Regions from separate parts of the Halomonas sp. TG39a genome, predicted to be linked through region 2. Evidence: predicted binding sites of a transcription regulator. Region 2 holds the regulator's gene; each other region holds the start of a gene.
What was found. Region 2 encodes sigma-54, which starts transcription at its own class of promoters, with help from an activator protein. Its sites were predicted from a motif close to TGGCACNNNNNTTGCTNT; they were not measured.
Positions count from the first base shown of each region.

Region 1 (6,314 bases), 1.9 Mb from region 2:
ATACAGGCCCAACAACGTGAAGATGCTGTTGATTGGGCCGTTAAACAGATTGCCGCGCAGCCAGGCAACCGGGCCAATGGTGCCTTTAGGGGCCGGGCGCTGAGGTATGGTTTCTTTGTTGTGAATCATGGGGTCGCCTCCGGCCTAGCGTTCGACCAGCGCAACGCGAGCGTTGAACCAGTTCATAAACATGGACACCAGCAAGCTGATGATCAGATATACCGCCATGGTCATGGCAATCACTTCGATTGCCTGACCGGTCTGGTTGAGCGTGGTGCCGGCAAAAACCGAGACTAAGTCGGGGTAGCCGATGGCGGTGGCCAGTGACGAGTTTTTAATCAGGTTAAGATATTGGCTGGTGAGCGGCGGAATGATGACGCGCATGGCCTGGGGGATGACCACCAAACGTAGGACTAATTTGCGCGGCAAGCTCAATGCCTGGGCAGCTTCCGTTTGGCCATGGGGAATAGCCTGGATGCCCGAGCGCACAATTTCCGCAATGAAAGAAGCAGTATAGATAGACAGCGCCAGCCACAGGGCCAAAAATTCGGGGATGATGGTAATACCACCGCCGAAGTTAAAGCCGCGCAGTACCGGCATCTCCCAGGTGACCGGGACTCCAGTGGCCACCAATATCAGCAGCGGCAGGCCAAAAATAATCACTAGCGACATCCAGAAAACCGGTAGACGTTTACCGGTGGCCTCGTGGCGACGCTTATTCCAGATAACCAGTGCAATGCTGGCAATGATTGCCACCACAAAGGTGAGAGGGATCAATCCAAACCCTGACTCGAAAAGCGGTTGAGGTAAGTACAGCCCGCGAACATTGAGGAAAATGGCTTCGCCAAACGCCATACTTTCCCTGGCACTGGGTAAGGTACGCAGCACAGCGAAGTACCAGAAGAAGATTTGCAGCAGCAGCGGGATATTGCGAAACGTTTCGATATAGGCGTTGGCAAGACGAGCGATCAGCCAATTGGGCGATAGCCGCGCGATACCGACGATAAAACCAATAATCGAGGCAGCTAACACCCCCAATCCACCGACGAGCAGTGTATTGAGCAAGCCAATTACAAAGGTGCGGCCGTAGGTACTTTGGGAGGAGTACTCGATTAAGCTTTGTCCAATACCAAAGCCGGCTGTGTTGCCCAGGAAGCCGAAGCCTGTGGTGATGCCGCGGGCGTTCAGGTTGGCTTGGGTATTGCCGATAATATAGATCAGGAAAGCCGCTACAACGGCGACTAAAATGAGCTGGAAAATAAGTGCGCGCTTAGCGCGGTCTCGCCAAAACGGCGGCTTGTGGCCGGCGGGGCGAACGTTAGGTCTTACAGACATGGATGGCGTCTCCGCTATACGGAAGGTCAATCAGATGGCCCGCCATCCCCTGAAAACAGGGTGGCGGGCCGGGGTCAAGCGAGACGCTTAGCGAATCGGCGGTGCGTACTGAATGCCACCTTCGGTCCAGAGCTCGTTAATACCGCGCTCAATTTCCAGCGGTGAATCCATACCTACGTTACGGTCAAACGTTTGGCCGTAGTTACCAACTTGGCTGATGATGTTGTAAGCCCAGTCAGCTTCTAAGCCCATCTCTTCGCCATAGTTGCCGTCTTGACCCAGCAAACGAGCGATATTGGGATCTTCTGACTCAAGCATGTCGTCGACGTTATCGCTGTCTACGCCGTACTCTTCAGCGTTGATCATGGCGAACAGCGACCATTTCACAATGTTGAACCAGGTGTCGTCGCCTTGACGAACCACAGGGCCTAGTGGCTCTTTGGAAATAACGTCAGACAGAATCATCGATGCTTCAGGATCATCTAGCTGAATACGTAGCGCTGCCAGCTGAGAGGTATCAGACGTTAGCACGTCACAGCGGCCGGCTTGATAGCCACCCACGGTTTGCTCAGAGGTATCAAATACGATCGGGTTGAATTCCATGTCGTTAGCACGGAAGTAGTCAGCCAGGTTCAGCTCGGTAGTGGTGCCAGACTGAATGCAGATGGAGGCGCCGTCGAGTTCATCAGCACCGGTAATACCCAGGTCACGGGATACCATGAAGCCCTGGCCGTCGTAAAAAGTAACCCCGGTGAAGTTCAGGCCCAGAGTAGTATCGCGGGTAGTGGTCCAAGTGGTATTACGTGATAGAACGTCGACTTCACCTGATTGCAGGGCGGTGAAGCGCTCCACGGCGTTGAGTGAAATATAGTTGACGGCTTCTGAGTCGCCGAGTACCGCTGCCGCTACAGCGCGGCATACATCAACGTCGATACCTTGCCAGTTACCGTCGTCGTCCGGAGCTGAGAAGCCCGGCAAACCATCGCTCACACCACACTGAACGGCGCCACGCTCAATGGTATCTTCCAGGGTGTCGGCTTGAGCAGTCGCCATTCCCGCCAGGCTAAGTGAGCCAGCGGACGCTAGAAGCGCTAGGTGTTTTTTATTGAACATTTAGTTTCCCTCGAAGTTCTTGAAATTGGTTATTGAAATCAGTGATTGAAATCTTTGTGCATGCCGTAGCATGTAACTAAACCTAGCAAGGAAGATGCCAACAAGGGTACAGGCGTTAATTCAGCGCTTTTCAACGCTACTCAACGAATTCGAGACGAAGGTATAGGTGCAAGAATGGTAATTGCCCACCCCGCTTTGCACCTTTATAGGGCAAGCTGAGGTGGGCGGTGACTAAAGGCGGGCAAAGCGATAGTGCGTTTACTCGGTCGCAAAGGCCTTGCGCATAAACGGCGGTAGGGCGAGAGCGCCACGATGGGCTTCAACGCTGTAGTACTCAAGCGGCAGGTCGTGGCCGGCGGCTGCCTGCTCGCGGAAGGTATTCACGTCGGTGGCTTTACCCGCCAATGTCACGCTCCACCAGCCTGAGGGATAAACCGGCTGCGGGAAGGGTAGCGTTGCAACGCTGTCAAAACCGGCTTTCAACATGTCGTTGCGCAGCTCACGGATGATTGTGCCGCTGTGGTAAAGCGGTGATTCGCTCTGCTGCACCATGACGCCGCCGCTTTTCAAAATACGGTGGCAGCGCTTTAAAAAGTCGGTTTTAAATAGTCCTTCAGCAGGCCCAACCGGGTCGGTGGAATCGATAATCAGCACATCGATGCTCTCATCAGGTGCATCGTCCACCCACTTGACGCCATCGGCGAACAGCAACTCGGCGCGCGGGTCGTGATTCGATTCTACCAACGACGGGAAGAAACGCTCAGACGCCTTGGTAACTTCTTCATCGATATCAATCTGAGTAACTTTCTCAACGCCTGGGTGGCGCAGCACCTCTTTTAAGGTGCCGCAGTCGCCGCCGCCGATGATCACTACCCGCTTGGGGTCTTGATGGGTGAACAGCGCCGGATGGGCGATCATCTCGTGGTAGAGAAAATTATCGCGATCGGTCAGCATCACGCAGCCATCCAGCACCATTAAGTTGCCGTAGGTCTCAGTGGCGTAGACCTCCAAATGCTGGTATTGGCTCTGTACATCCAGCAGCTTTGCAGAGATTTTCAGTGAGAAAGCGCTGCCGTGGCTATCAAAGACTTCGGTAAACCACTGGTCGTCGCGTAATTCGCTCATCAATTGGCTCCTGAATGCGGTGTATGGGTGTGCGTCGGTATATCCCGGTGATACTGCGGGCTTAGCTCGTGCAGCGCCTCCATAAAGGCGGTGACGTTATCGGGATTGGTAAACTGGCTGATACCGTGGCCTAGGTTAAACACGTGACCAGAGCCGTGGCCGTAGCTTTCCAGCACCCGGGCCACTTCGGCGCGGATGGCGGAGGGGCGGGCAAACAGCACATTAGGGTCCAGGTTACCCTGTAGCGCTACTTTATGGCCGACTCGGGCGCGAGCGTCTGAAAGCTCGGTGGACCAGTCGATACCCAGCGCATCGGCACCAGCGCAGGCAATATGCTCAAGCCACTGGCCGCCATTCTTGGTGAACAAAATCACAGGTACCCGACGACCATCGTGCTCGCGAATCAGCCCGGAAACGATCTGCTCCATATAGCGCAGCGAGAACTCAAGGTAAGCCGGGGTAGAAAGCGCGCCGCCCCAGGTATCGAAAATTTGCACCGCCTGGGCGCCGGCACGAATCTGCGCGTTCAGGTAGTCGGTTACCGCATGCGCCAGCGTATCCAGCAACTGGTGCATGGTGTCCGGCGTATCGTAAAGCATGGTTTTCAGATGGCGGAAGTCTTTGCTGGAGCTGCCTTCGACCATATACGTCGCTAGCGTCCAGGGGCTGCCGGAGAAACCAATCAGCGGCATACGGCCATTCAACTCCCGGCGAATGGTCGACACTGCGCGCATCACGTAATCCAGGTCGCGCTCGGCGTCGGGGACGCTGAGTGCGGCGACCTCTTCTGGGGTGCGCACGGTTTTGCGGAATTTAGGGCCTTCGCCGGTTTCAAAATAGAGACCCAAGCCCATGGCATCAGGGATAGTTAAAATATCTGAAAACAGAATCGCCGCATCTAGCGGGTAGCGCTCTAGAGGCTGCAGGGTAACTTCGCAGGCCAGGTCATGGTTGCGGCACAAATCCATAAAGCTGCCTGCATCGGCCCGTCTGGCGCGGTATTCCGGCAGGTAGCGGCCCGCTTGACGCATCATCCACACCGGGGTGCGGTCGACGGGCTGGCGCGCTAGCGCACGAAGGAATCGATCATTTTGCAAAGGTGTAGTGGTCATAGGCACTTGCTCTTAAGAAATTTGCCCGCATCGTACTTAAAGCCGTATCGGGTATCGTATGTGCGCAATTGTACTTGAAGATAGCCGCTAGGGCGGCGTACTGGATGGCAAAAATCGTCGCACCCAGTCAATTTTTCTCGCCTAATTAGCCGATTTTAGCTTCTTTGCCAACGTGAGGCGTGCGCCGCTTCCTGTTAGAATACTGGCCCACTTTGCCAACACTGGTGTGGTTAACTGGTTTGGTCAATCAGCGAGGTAACCTGTGACCATTCGCTTCATTGCCGCTTCCCGGCTGCCCACGCCCTGGGCAACATTTACTATGCATGGCTTCGAAGATGAGGCCACCGGCAAGGATCATATCGCCCTAACGCTGGGTGATGTGACCGGCGACGAGCCTGTGTTGGGGCGGGTGCACTCCGAGTGTTTGACCGGCGATGCGCTGTTTTCCATGCGCTGCGACTGCGGCTACCAACTGCAGGAAGCGCTTAAACGTATCGCTGAAGAGGGCCGCGGCGTGCTGTTTTACCTGCGCCAAGAAGGACGCGGTATTGGTCTGTTAAACAAAATTCGCGCTTATCACCTGCAGGATCAAGGCGCCGACACGGTCGAGGCTAACGAGCAGCTCGGTTTTGGCGCCGACATGCGCCGCTACGATCTGTGCGTGCCAATGCTCAACCATCTGGGGGTGACATCGCTTAGGTTAATGACCAATAACCCGCGCAAGGTGGATGCCCTCACCCGCGATGGCGTGAATGTGGTCGAGCGCCTACCGATCACCACCGGCCTGAATCCCCATAACGAGCAGTATCTGTCTACCAAAGCAGGCAAGCTCGGCCATATGATGGCGTTGGATGATTTCACCCACGCCAGCGATGTGGATATTGAGCGTAAGGGGTGATAGAAGGAGTGCTATTAGGAGGAGTTCGTAAGGAGCGCTCTAAAATGAAAACCGCATGTGAAGAGCAGGGCGAATTTAGCGTTGTCGAAGAGTGGCTGCACAGTATCACCCACGGTATCGGTGCTGTGCTCAGTCTGGTGGGGATGGTGGTACTGCTGGTGGCCGCGAGCTACGCCGCCCATGTAGACCCTTGGAAAATTGTTAGCCTGAGCCTTTACGGCACCACGCTCGTCCTGCTTTATACCGCCTCGACCCTTTACCACGGCATCCCTCATCGGCGCTGGAAGCAGCGTTTTCAGCTACTCGATCACTGTGCGATTTATTTACTCATCGCGGGTACTTACACACCTTTCTTACTCGTCAATATGCGCGGCACTACAGGCTGGGTTTTGTTTGCCGCCGTGTGGTCGCTGGCGTTGGTGGGGATCGCCTGCATACTGCTATGGCCCCAGCGCTTTTCGGTATTACGCGTGGCGATTTATCTGCTTATGGGCTGGATGATCGTGCTGGCGTCAGGAGAGATGGCGGCGAGTTTATCGAAAACTGGCATCATCCTACTGGCCGCAGGGGGCATCACTTATACGCTAGGGGTGATCTTCTACGCCGTGCGTGCTATTCCCTACAACCATGCGATCTGGCACCTGTTTGTGGTTGCCGGCAGCATCTGTCACTACTTTGCCGTTTATAGTGCCGTTTTGCCCCATGCTTCGCCTGTGTAGTCGCTAAGCCCC
Region 1 covers NZ_JQLV01000001.1:3,324,116-3,330,429, reverse strand. Annotated here, with positions in the region: gene U738_RS14885 (amino acid ABC transporter permease) at 1-129, opposite strand, end outside; gene U738_RS14880 (amino acid ABC transporter permease) at 145-1,335, opposite strand; gene U738_RS14875 (amino acid ABC transporter substrate-binding protein) at 1,423-2,448, opposite strand; gene speE (polyamine aminopropyltransferase) at 2,707-3,573, opposite strand; gene hemE (uroporphyrinogen decarboxylase) at 3,573-4,685, opposite strand; gene ribA (GTP cyclohydrolase II) at 4,948-5,583, shown strand; gene trhA (PAQR family membrane homeostasis protein TrhA) at 5,628-6,302, shown strand.
Region 1: U738_RS14875 (amino acid ABC transporter substrate-binding protein) is a predicted target of sigma-54. The motif match lies at 2,531-2,548, and genes of this name have one in related genera.

Region 2 (6,314 bases):
CGCGCCGGATTATATGCACACCCACGCTGACTGGACCACCGAACGTCTGGGTGGCCACGGCGCCGTGCGTGAAATTTGCGACACGCTGCTTGAATCTCAAGGGCACTGGGGCGCGGTGCTTGACACCTATCTGCACGGTCGACCATAAATGTTGAAACGGCTTAACCTACGCCTCTGGCTCGGCGGGCTTGTTATCGCGCTAGGCGCGCTGTTGGTGTGGCTTGACCCAGGCGGGCCTCAAGATACCGCTATCGACCCTGAAGCACAGGCTCAGGAGCCAGGCCACGTACTCGAAAACGCTGAAATTACCCTGTTTGGTGATAACGGCAAGGTGTTGCAGTCGCTAAAAACGCCGCGCCTAATTCATACCCCTCAGCGAAGCGAAACCTGGACCGAAGAGCCCGAAGCCGTACTATACGACAGCGAAAACCGTCAGTGGCTGGCCAGCGCCGATGTCGGCACGCTCAATACCGCTACCCAAGCCCTGCTGCTGTCAGGTTCAGCTCGCCTGGTCGCGCCGGATGAAGGCTGGCAGCTAGACACCGAGCTATTGCATTATGATGGCCTAACTCAGCATGCCTGGAGTGAAACACCGGTAATGCTGCAGCAACCGCCCCAGCAAATGAGTGCCTCACGCATGGATGTGTGGCTTAACAATAGCCAGGTTCGGCTAACTGATAATGTGCGCGGCACGCACCCCCCGGCCACGCAACGCTAATAGGAATTGTCATGAAAGCACTTATTTACACAGCCCTTTTTGCGCTCGCGATGCCGCTACTGGCACTGGCCCAAACCTCACAACAGGCTCCGGTGGAAGTCGAAGCCGACCGTTTAGATCTCGACCAACGGGCGGGCACCGCCGTTTATACCGGGAATGTGGATATTCGTCAGGGCGAGATGCAGCTGCGCGGCGAGCGGGTAGAGATCGAACGCAACGCGGCTGGCGAACTCTCGACGGCAACAGCCACCGGCGAGCGCGCCTACCTGCGCCATCAAGCCGAAGGGCAAGATGGCCCGACGGAAGGTTGGGCGCGACGGATTATTTACCACGTCGCCGAGCGCCGCGTAGAGCTAATCGACCAAGCCGAACTGATCCAACAAGAAGATACCTTTAGCGGTGGGCGCCTTGAGTATTTTATTGACCGCGAAGTGATTCAAGCGCGCTCTGACGTTGACGGCAGTGAGCCCCAGCGCATTCGTATGACTATTCAGCCTGAACAATAGGGAGCCAAGCTGTGGCAACTGCTGACACTGCGCCGATCAAAACCCTGTATGCCCACCACCTGGCGAAAAGCTACAAGCGCCGCCGAGTGGTCAAAGACATCAATTTAGAGATCTCCCAAGGCAGCATTGTTGGCCTACTGGGCCCCAACGGCGCAGGTAAAACCACCTCGTTCTACATGATTGTCGGGCTGGTGAAATCCGATGCTGGCAAGGTCGGAATCGATGCGGTGGATTTAACCCGTGCGCCGATGCACGAGCGCGCAGCGGCGGGTATTGGCTACCTCCCCCAAGAGGCGTCTATTTTTCGCAAACTATCGGTTGCCGATAACATTATGGCGATACTCGAGACGCGCAAAGAACTTGACCGCACAGGACGCGAACAGCGCCTGGAAGCGCTACTCGAAGACTTTCATATCACCCACATCCGCGACAACCTTGGCATGAGCCTTTCGGGCGGTGAGCGCAGGCGTGTAGAAATTGCCCGCTCGCTGGCCACTGACCCTGCCTTTATTTTACTGGATGAGCCCTTTGCTGGCGTCGACCCTATTTCGGTAGGCGAGATCAAAACCATCATTCGTGCGCTGAAGCAACGTCATATTGGCGTACTGATCACCGATCACAACGTGCGTGAAACCCTCGATATTTGCGATATCGCCTATATCGTTGGTGATGGGCAAATCATTGCCAGCGGTTCACCCAGTGCCATTCTCGATAATCAGAAGGTCAGAGACGTATATCTGGGTGCTGATTTTCGCCTTTAAACTGATCAGCTATGCCTACAATCACCGCCTGCCCATAAACCTATTTTTTGGTTCTGTAAATAGCGCTCTGCAACAACTTTACTACCAATGGCATGCTTATTGCACTTGCACCAGACACTCACTCGCACTAGGGTGGAGCATTCTGATTAACGAGTGGTTCTCAGATGGTCATGAAAGCTTCTCTCCAACTGCGTATCGGCACACAGCTGACCATGACGCCCCAGTTGCAACAGGCGATTGCGCTGTTGCAACTCTCGACGCTGGACCTTCGTCAAGAAATTCAGCAGGCCCTAGATGCCAATCCCATGCTGGAGCAGGAAGATGAATTTGGTGAGCAGGCTGTCAGCGAGCCTAAGGAAGAAGAGTGGTCAGAGGGCATCCCCACTGAACTCTCAGTAGATAGCGACTGGTCAGATACCTATCAAGATATGGGTAGCCAGGGCGGCAGCAGCGAAGGCCCTGATTTTGAGCGTCAGGCAGCCGGGCAGAGCCTGCATGGGCACCTACTATGGCAGCTTGCCATGACCGACTTTAGCGCCCGCGAACAGCTTGTCGCAGAGAGCTTAATCGACGCGCTCGACGCCAACGGCTACTTAACCCAGCCGCTTAACGATATTCGTGAGGGCCTGCGTGCCCAGGGCATTGACGGGCTTAGCCAACGCGAGGTAGAAACCATTCTGCTCAAACTCCAGCAGTTTGAGCCAACCGGTATCTTTGCCCGCGACCTGCGTGAATGCCTGATGCTGCAGCTCGCCGCCCTGCCCGATGATACGCCGCTACTGGTTCCCGCCCGCCGCCTAGTGCGGCAGTTCCTCGAAGCGCTTGGTAAGGATGACATGCGCCTGCTAAAGCGCCGCCTGGGGCTCGATGACCAACAGCTGGCCGATGTTATCCTACTTATTCGCAGCCTCGACCCCCGCCCAGGCAGCGCCTACGGCGACACCGATGACAGCTATGTAACCCCCGACCTGGTCGTCCGCCACGACCACGAAGGCTGGCATTTAGAACTCAACCCAGAGGCCCTGCCACGGCTGCGCATTCAGCCCGACTACGCCAGTTTGATTAAGCGTGCGGACAAAAGCGATGACAACCAGTTTCTCAAAGAGCACCTACAGGAAGCGCGCTGGCTGATTAAGAGCCTCTCGAGCCGTAACGATACGCTGCTACGCGTGGGGCGCGAAATCATCACCCGCCAGATTGGCTTTTTAGAGCACGGCGAAGAAGCCATGAAACCGCTGATACTGGCCGATATTGCCGAAGCTGTGGAGATGCACGAATCGACGATTTCACGGGTCACGACGCAAAAATATATCCATACCCCCCGGGGCGTGTTCGAGCTCAAGTACTTTTTCTCAAGTCAGGTGAGCGGTCAAGATGGCGACAGTCACTCCAGCACCGCCATCCGCGCGCGACTCAAGAAATTGATTCAAGAGGAGCCACCCGGCAAGCCGCTCTCAGACAGCCGCCTAGTCACGCTATTAGGCGAAGGAGGGATTCAAGTAGCGCGGCGTACGGTGGCTAAATATCGCGAGGCCATGGGCATTCCTTCCTCCAGTGAGCGACGTCGTTTACGCTAGGTTCTGTCGACGTTGCAGCGAATCTCTCGACAAGGGCTTTGCAACGCGGCAAAAAGGGTTACAATCGAAGTACAGTCCGATGGATAAGGAGCACGTCAATGCAAGTAAATATCACTGGTCATCACGTAGAACTGACTGACGCCTTGCGTGACTATGTCAACGAAAAGCTTGAGCGTGTAGAGCGCCATTACGACAATATAACCACGGTGCAAGTCACCTTATCAGTGGAGAAAGAGCGCCAGCAGGCCGCTTGTACGCTGCACGCCGCAGGTGCTGACTTACATGCGGAAGCCCTCGACAGTGATATGTACGCCGCTATCGACGCCCTAGCGGATAAAATCGACCGTCAACTCGTTAAACACAAGGAAAAAGCACAAGCTCGCGCCCAAGGCGCAGGTGTGCGTTAATTCAATGACGTTGGAAACCATACTCCCCCCGGAGCGCGTTCTTTTTGACGTACCCGGGGGCAGCAAAAAAAGGGTGCTGGAGTTTTACAGCACCTTTATCGCGCAAAATATCCCCAGCCTGGACAGCCAAGAAGTGTTTAGCCGTCTAATCGGCCGCGAGCGCTTAGGCAGTACCGGTATCGGTAACGGCGTGGCTATTCCCCATGCGCGCAGCCCCCACTGCACCGCCCCTATCGCTGGTTTTTTAAAACTCTCAGAAGCGATTGATTTTGACGCTATCGACGGAGACCCGGTAGATCTGGTGTTTGTCCTGCTGGTACCTGAAGAAGCAGATGACACACACCTCTCTCTGCTCGGCCAAGTAGCGACCATCATGAATGATGCGGATACACGCCAGCAGCTGCGTAAAGCAGCCAGTCAGCGCGAGCTACTTGAGCTGATTACCGCCAAAATTCGTGAGCAATCCGCGGCCTAACGGTCTTCAAACCTGTTTTAAGGTTCGTTACGGCAGGTAATGTTTCGCTCACCACCCTCAACGCAGCTTGACCAAAGCAAAGAGAGACTCTATGCAACTGGTGATCATTAGCGGCCGCTCCGGGTCAGGCAAATCTATCGCTCTACAGGCGCTGGAGGACCTTGGCTATTATGCGATTGATAACCTCCCCGCTATGCTGCTGGGCTCGTTGGTGGACGAATTACGCGACCAGGGTGACCGCGCTCACTTGGCGGTCAGTATCGATGCCCGTAATTTGCCGGGAGCGCTGGAGCGCCTACCGTCTTTGTTAGAAGAGTTGCGCCAGCGTAAAATCGATTTTCAAGTTATTTACTTGACCACCGATGCCCGTATCCTGCTTGAGCGTTACTCCGCTACCCGGCGACGCCATCCGCTGACTCGGGATAGCGAGATGACCCTGGAAGAGGCGATCAATAAAGAAGAGGAGACGCTGGAGGATATTCGCGATCTAGCCGATCTATTGATCGATACATCTCGCTTATCGGTACACGATTTGCGCCGTCGCATTACCGACCAGGTAGCGCACCAGCGCCGCGATAAGCTAACGCTGACCCTTGAGTCGTTTGGTTATAAACGCGGCGTGCCGTTAGACGCTGATTTGGTCTTCGACGTGCGCTGTCTGCCGAACCCTTACTGGGACCCAACGCTACGCCAGTTCACCGGCCGCGACGCTGAGATTGTGGCTTTTTTGAGCGGCTATCCCATTGTTGACGCCATGAGCGACGACATTCTGGCTTGGCTAGAGCGTTGGCTACCCGCTTACCAGAATAGCCAACGCAGCTACATGACTATCGCGATTGGCTGCACCGGTGGCCAACACCGCTCGGTCTATATGGTCGAGAAGCTGGCAGAAAGGCTGGCCACCAGCATGGGCGACGTTCAATTACGCCACCGTGAGCTGGGGCTGCACTACACCTTAAGCGATCAGTCGGCGGCCCCTCTCCTCAGCGCTACTCCAAACAACGAGCGAGAAGAGACTTCTTAAGAGCGCCTATCCATTAATGACACCACTCGGCGAAAAGGAACCAGGGTGCCAGAAAGAATACTTACACTCACCAATCAACGCGGGCTACACGCGCGCGCAGCGACAAAACTGGTCAAATGCGGCCAACAGTTCTCGGCTAAAATACGTGTTTACAAACAGCAACAGGTTGCCGACGCCGCCAACATCATGTCGCTGCTGATGCTCGCCGCCCCTTGCGGTACCGAGCTAACGATCAGCGCCGAAGGTGATGACGCCGAACAGGCACTTGAAGCTATTCAAGCGCTGTTCGACGCGCGTTTCGAGGAAGATCAGTAGCCGCACTTGGCTATTTGGACTTAGTCACCGGCTACCGTCATGGCATCGATTAACCAGCTACCCGTGTGAACACTGCCACGGGTATCGGTGTCATCGCCGATACCGACTAGCCCAGCAAACATCCGCTCTAGATTACCGGCAATGGTGAACTCTTCGACCGGGTACTGCACCTTACCGTTTTCGACCCAAAAGCCTGCGGCACCGCGGGAGTAGTCGCCAGTCACACCGTTAACGCCTTGGCCCATCAGTTCAGTTACCCAAATCCCCCGCCCCATCTCCTGCAGCAGGCTTTCGCGTGATTGCAGCGGCGCCGCTAAACGCACATTACGTGCGCCACCGGCATTGCCCGTGGTTTGCATATCGAGACGACGAGCGCTGTAAGAAGAGAGCATATAGCTGGCAATGCTGCCCTGATCGATAAAGCGATTATTACGGGTTTGCACGCCCTCGCCATCAAACGGCGAGCTCGCCGTGGCACCGACCTCCATGGGACGCTCTTCTAAGCTAAACCAGTCGGGAAACAGCGGCGTG
Region 2 covers NZ_JQLV01000001.1:1,425,401-1,431,714, reverse strand. Annotated here, with positions in the region: gene U738_RS06215 (KdsC family phosphatase) at 1-148, shown strand, start outside; gene lptC (LPS export ABC transporter periplasmic protein LptC) at 149-718, shown strand; gene lptA (lipopolysaccharide transport periplasmic protein LptA) at 730-1,224, shown strand; gene lptB (LPS export ABC transporter ATP-binding protein) at 1,236-1,985, shown strand; gene U738_RS06195 (RNA polymerase factor sigma-54) at 2,150-3,562, shown strand; gene hpf (ribosome hibernation-promoting factor, HPF/YfiA family) at 3,661-3,969, shown strand; gene U738_RS06185 (PTS sugar transporter subunit IIA) at 3,974-4,444, shown strand; gene rapZ (RNase adapter RapZ) at 4,536-5,468, shown strand; gene U738_RS06175 (HPr family phosphocarrier protein) at 5,514-5,783, shown strand; gene pmbA (metalloprotease PmbA) at 5,804-6,314, opposite strand, start outside.

Region 3 (6,314 bases), 380 kb from region 2:
TTTCCTGTGGCCCTGCCATCCTTGCCAGAACTATTTGCCCGTGCACTTGAAAATGATGCCGACCTTTTGCGTCAACGTTACGAATTAGAGGCCACGCGTGAAGAAATTCCTATGGCGCGTTCACAGTTGATGCCCCAAGTCAGCGCTACCGGTTCGTACTTATGGCAAGACTCGACCAATATTCAAACTTCGCCCGATGACTTTGGTCTCGATCAACGTGCTCAGCGGCCTGGGGAAATTGATGAAACCTTGTGGCAGCTACAATTGCAGCAGCCCCTATTTAGCTTAGAACGCTGGCGGGGTGTTGGCGTTGCCAATGCCCAGGTCAGCGCCGCTGTCTTACAGCTAGCGGTAGTCGAGCGCGATCTAGCGCTCCAGGTCAGTGAAGCCTATGTGCAAGCTTATCTAGCCTCCCTGCGTCTCGGCTTACTAGAAACGCAGCAGACTTCACTAGATTTGCAAGTTCGCCAAGCTCAGCGAGCATTTGATCTTGGTATTGGTGACCGGATAAATTTACTGGAAGCGCAGTCACGCTTAGATCAAGCAATATCAGACGCCGTTCAAGCAGAAAATGAACTGGATAATGCTCTCAGCACTCTAGAGCGTTTAACCGGCACGCTGCCCGAGTTCCATGGCCTAGCCGTTGGCGAGCTAACTGACATTACATTGCAAAGTGAATGGGGAGAGCAGGAGGACTGGGTAATGCAAGCCGGGCGGAACCTGAATGTTTTGTTGGCGGGTCAAGAGCTGCGCATTGCAGAAGAAAATGCTAATGTTCGTCGGGCGGGCTATTACCCAGAGATTAATTTAAATTTGAGCTATTCAGATCGACAAAGCGATGACCAGCTACGTGAAAGCGAGGACTACCGCGCCAGTATTGAAGTGAGCATGCCCATCTATCGTGGCGGCTATACGACCGCAAGCGTTAGGCAGGGGGAAAATCGCATCGACGCTAATAAAGCTGCGTTTGATAATCAGCGTAATCTTGCGATGCAGGAAGTGCGTCAACGGTTACGCTCACTCAAAGGGCATGTGCGTCGAATTGAAGCCGTCAAGCAGGCTATTGCTTCAAGCCAATTGTTTCTAAACGCCGCCGAGCGCGGAGAGCAGTTTGGCCTACGCGATTTAGTAGATGTGCTTGATGCCCGCGCTAGCCTCTATGATCAACGCATTCAATATGTTGACGTCATTGGTGAATACGCACTAGATAGCTTAGCGCTACAGTCAGCGGTAGGTGAGCTAGAGAGTAATGATCTAGTGGCAACCATGTCGTTACTCTCTTCTATACAATAATCACCAACCCCCCTGGCCCTCTAACAAACTGCGGGTGTTGTTATTGAGCGGTAAGCGGAAATCGGCGCTGCCGAGCACCATGGCATCCCCTGCCCGCACCACCCGAGCACTCACATAGACGTAGTCTTGGCCTTGCGCGTAGGTGCCCATCAATATTGATCGGGCGTTGTGTTGGGCGGTTAAGCGCTGAACTTGCCGTGAAAGAATTAGCTCGCCCACGCTCTCTTCAATAAACATGCTGTCGCGCATTTTAACTTCGCGCACCTGCATGCCCTGGCGGGATAGCGCTGAGGCCATAATTTCTGAGCTCATACGCCCCAGCGTGGAGGATTGGCTTAAATTATCGATGCTGACAAAGGTAGCGGCAATCATGGGACTATAGCGCGTTAGCTCTGGATTGCTGGCAACCATCTGCTCGGCAGCAGTATGAACCAATTCCGAAAGATCGGGTTCCGGTTCGGCGGGCATGTTGTTAGCATTGCCCAGCGCACCGCAGCCAGCCATTAACAGTAGCGTCATGCCAATGGTCACCGCTCGGGTGGTATGGCTAATAGAGCGAGTGCGCCGTGTAGCGAAAAGTGTCATCAGCATGAAATTACCACGTATCAGTAAGCGGAACGGAAGGGGTGGTAGGTGCCTGGGGCACGCGGTTTGGCGCATATTGACGACGATCACCGGCATTAATGTAGTAAATGTTGGACGAAGAGTAGAGAATTCGCTCGCCGTCGATAATCTGCGTGGTCACGATGATCTCTTCGTTGCCCGTATTCGTCCAGCTACCGCTGGTGGTATCGGCGAGCATACCCGCGGGGATTAACCCCAGTGCAGGTTCGGCCCACTGGTTATACGGAATGGTGGCTACAGCGATGCCCGCGGTGAGGGCGGTAAAAGCACCGACGGGGGGGCGTATAAAGCCGCGATCGCGGTGTTCGACGACCTCGACATTAAACGTGATGTTGGCGCTGTTCGCAGTGGGAACGGTGGTGAGGTTGGCACCTCTGGACACCAGTTCGCTGGTCAGTAGGGCGCGAAAGCCGCGGCCAAATTCGCCGCCGCTATAAGCATGCAGTGCTTCACTGTCGGGTTCGCTGATGTGTAAATCGCGATTGCGAACACGCTCACGCTTCAAAATGCTGGTAGCTTCGTGGCGGGCCAGTACATCCCAGTGATGGGCGGCCTGCATACGCTGCTGTTCGCTATAGGGATAAGTGGTGGCAATCGGCGCTTGGGAGGTATTGGCATAAAAGCAGCCGCTGAGCATTAAGCTTGCCAGCCCCAAACTGACAGGGCGTATAAAATAGGGCAATGGAGATAATCTGGGACGGGTGCGCACCTGCGGGTTCCTTTTTTGCTACAAAACGGCTTTTGATAGACTGTTAGCCATGCGTAATATGGCATCTTAGTTTGCCATGCCTAATTCGACTCACCTAATTTGACTCACTTAGCTAGATCGGCCACGAGGTTAAAAACTTGAATGAGCGATGATAATAATGCTTGAAGATCACCGCAGCGGTCCGCGCCATGATTCGCTAATGTCGGCTTACCATGAAAGCGATAGCGGTAGCGGATGGATGATTAGTTACCTCGATATTATGACGCTGCTGGTAGCGCTATTTGTGGTCATTATCGCTGCCGCTGGGCCGGTAATTCCTCAGTGGAACCAGGAGGATACTCAGAAAGATAGCGCGAGCGAATACGCCTACACATCAGTACCCGCTTTGGAAGTCCCCCTGCCCGAGTCGTTGGCCCAGGTAAGCGATGAGCGTGCCAGCGTTGCTCGGTGGCACGGGGCAGGGTTAAGCCCTGTGGCCGTTAGTGCGGCACTCGGCGTGGCTGGGCTGCCCAAGTTAACGGATTTCCCGCGGCGTAGAACAAGCTTCGGTGTTCCGCCGCTTTTGGCAGCGCCACCGCCCCTCGCCGAACCTGCGATCACTCTGCCAAAGCTGCTGATGCCCGCGGGCAGCGATGATTTTACATCGCCCTTAGCTGACTACATGGTGGTGTTGACTGATCGCCCTCCGGTGAATGTGCAAGCAGTGAGTGATGAGTCGGTCTCGGGGGCACTTGCGCTAAACCAGGCGCTTTCAGAACGCGTAGAAGAGTCTACCTACCTGCCCGACCTTGAGGGGGTTGAAGTCTCCCGGGTGGCCGAGGGGATTAGTCTTCGCGTGCAGGACCAACTGCTGTTTCCTTCAGCAACGGCTGAGCTAACCACTGACGGATCGTCACTAGTGGGCAGTTTATTGGAAACTATTCAGCGCTATGAAGGCGAAGTATGGGTTGAGGGGCACTCGGATAGCCAGACCATTAGCACTGATGAGTTCTCGTCTAACTGGGCATTGTCTAGCGCTCGAGCCATTGCCATTGTGGAAGCACTTGAAGCCGCCGGAGTAGATGCTGAGCGGCTACGCGCCGTAGGCCTGGCGGCCACAAAACCATTGGAAAGCAATGCCACAGCGGAAGGGCGTGCGCGTAACCGGCGGGTTGAGGTGGTTATTCACGTCGAGTAACGGTTAATGTAGACGCTATTCGAAGGGAGGGCGTCATAACACTAGAAGCCCAGTGGTCTGGAGCTAAATCGACCTCCAGCCGACGCACCCCTCTATGACAGTGGCCCATAAAAAAAGCCCGCCGGGGGAAGGGCGGGCATTAAAGGGCTTGGCTCACTGCAGCCCACTGGTATCAGGTGAGGGGTGTACAAGACCACCAGTGGGTACAATTTCAGTATAGCTATTTATGCGTCGTTGCCAAGCACTGTGACACTTTTTTATAACTTTATTTTCATCTTAGTTAGTTCTAATGCGCCTTTTTTGATAGGAAACAGCACTAAAGCGCACCGATCTGTTTCATGCACTTTTTTGGTGCGCTTTGTTTGCCTCTTTTTGGTGCTAACAGATATTCCGATTTATTTATTCCGTAAGACGTTCTGTAACCCTCTGCTGAGTCGGAACTTCTCTGTTTTGGCTTATAAATTGCTATGTTCTTGATAGCCAATTAATAGCTGGTCATCGCTCACATCAGGTGTTCTAGACATAATGCCTAAATAATGCGTTAAGGCCGAAAAGAGGTAGTGCCATGCCTGAATCCGCTCGTCTCTCCGCATCAACGCCTTCGGCAGCGTCAATCTCTTCGATTGATCCCGCTCTGCAGCCTCGGCTAGTAGTGACCGATCTCGATGGGTCGCTGCTCGACCATCACAGTTATGACTTCAGCCCTGCGGCCCCCTGGCTTGCCCGTTTAAAGCAGATGGGGGTGCCGGTCATTCCGGTGACCAGTAAAACCCGCGCCGAACTGATTCCCCTGCGCGAAGCCCTAGGCCTTACAGCAACGCCGTTTATTGCTGAAAATGGAGCAGTGATTGGTTTGCCGCCAGGCTGGTGCCATGCGCGCTTAGACCGTCCAGGAAGTGGCCGCGATGGCGTTGTTATCAAGCATCCTGGTGTGGATGTTGGCTTTATTCGTGCCCGATTGAAGGTATGGCGCGAACGTCTGGATATTCGTTTCACTCGCATGGGGGAGTTGAGTGTACCTGAGGTGATGGAGCTTACTGGGCTTGACGCAGTTCGCGCCCGCGATGCAAGACAGCGGGAAGGCAGTGAGCCGCTGCTGTGGCAGGACTCCGAAGCAGCTTTGGAGGCATTTCGCGCCGCTTTAGAAGGGGATGGGCTACAGCTGACTCAAGGCGGGCGCTTTTGGCATGTCATGGGGCTCTCCGCCGATAAGGGTAATGCCGTCGAGTGGCTGGTTAAGCGCTTTACGGCGTTAAGAGGTCGAACGCCTCTTTCACTAGGGTTAGGAGACGGGCCGAACGATATCACTATGCTCGAAGCAGTCGATCAAGCCGTCGTGATCCGAGGTTGCCACGATTTAGCTGTAGAGCCCCGCAACGCTTCGCTCTATCGCACCGAGGCAACAGGGCCGACCGGCTGGGCCGAGGGGGTGGACTACTGGTGGGGGCGAGACGACCGCCGTTTAGCGACGGCGGAGAAAGATGCGGCTGTGTTCTTGGAATCTTGTTCTTTGAGTACAGTTCTTTGAATTCAGGGAGGTAAGTGCATGAGTGACTTTCATCAAAACGGAATTATTACCGACTTTCACAATCTTACCCGGCGCTCGGTAGAAGCGCTTGAACAAGAGCTGTGCCAGTTTGCTCGACGACGCCCCATGGGGCTGATTCTGCCGTCGCTGTTTTCGGAGCTGGAAGGGCCTGCACTGTCGGCGATTGTCGATGAGTTGGTTAAAGTCCCGTATCTCAATGAAATTGTCATCGGCCTGGACCGCGCCGATCGGGAGCAGTTTTTGTACGCTCGCGATTTCTTCTCTCGCCTTCCCCTGCATACGCGCATTTTATGGAACGATGGCCCACGGCTGCGCGCCCTGGACGCAGAGTTGGAAGAGCACGGGCTAGGCTCGCTGGAGCCCGGCAAGGGGCGCAACGTATGGTACTGCGCCGGTTATATGTTGTCGTCTGGGCGTTCGAAGGTAGTGGGGTTGCACGACTGCGATATTCTGACCTACGAGCGGGGGCTACTGGCACGCTTAATGTATCCGGTTGCCCACCCCAATTTTAACTACAGTTTCTGCAAAGGCTATTACCCGCGCATTGCCGAGGGCAAACTGAACGGTCGCGTCTCTCGACTGTTAGTCACGCCGTTACTGCGGGCGCTGAAAACCGTCTGTGGGCCAATGCCTTATCTCGATTACCTGGATAGCTTTCGTTATCCGTTGTCGGGAGAGTTTGCGATGCGTAGCGAAGTGCTTGAAGGAATCCGTATGCCAGCGGACTGGGGGTTGGAGATTGGCGTATTGTCGGAGTTGCAGCGTAATTACTCTCTGCGCCAGCTTTGCCAGGTCGATATTGCCGATGCCTACGACCACAAGCATCAACCGGTTAGCGAAGAGGACCCCAACGGCGGCTTAAACCGCATGAGCCTGGATATCTCAAAAGCGCTCTACCGTAAACTAGCCACCCAGGGCATTACCTTTAGCAGCGAAGATTTCCGCACCCTTAAAGCCACCTA
Region 3 covers NZ_JQLV01000001.1:1,049,234-1,055,547, forward strand. Annotated here, with positions in the region: gene U738_RS04625 (TolC family outer membrane protein) at 1-1,293, shown strand, start outside; gene U738_RS04630 (FlgO family outer membrane protein) at 1,294-1,884, opposite strand; gene U738_RS04635 (hypothetical protein) at 1,889-2,554, opposite strand; gene U738_RS04640 (OmpA family protein) at 2,784-3,803, shown strand; gene U738_RS04645 (HAD-IIB family hydrolase) at 4,369-5,331, shown strand; gene U738_RS04650 (glycosyl transferase) at 5,350-6,314, shown strand, end outside.
Region 3: U738_RS04645 (HAD-IIB family hydrolase) is a predicted target of sigma-54. The motif match lies at 4,255-4,272, and genes of this name have one in related genera.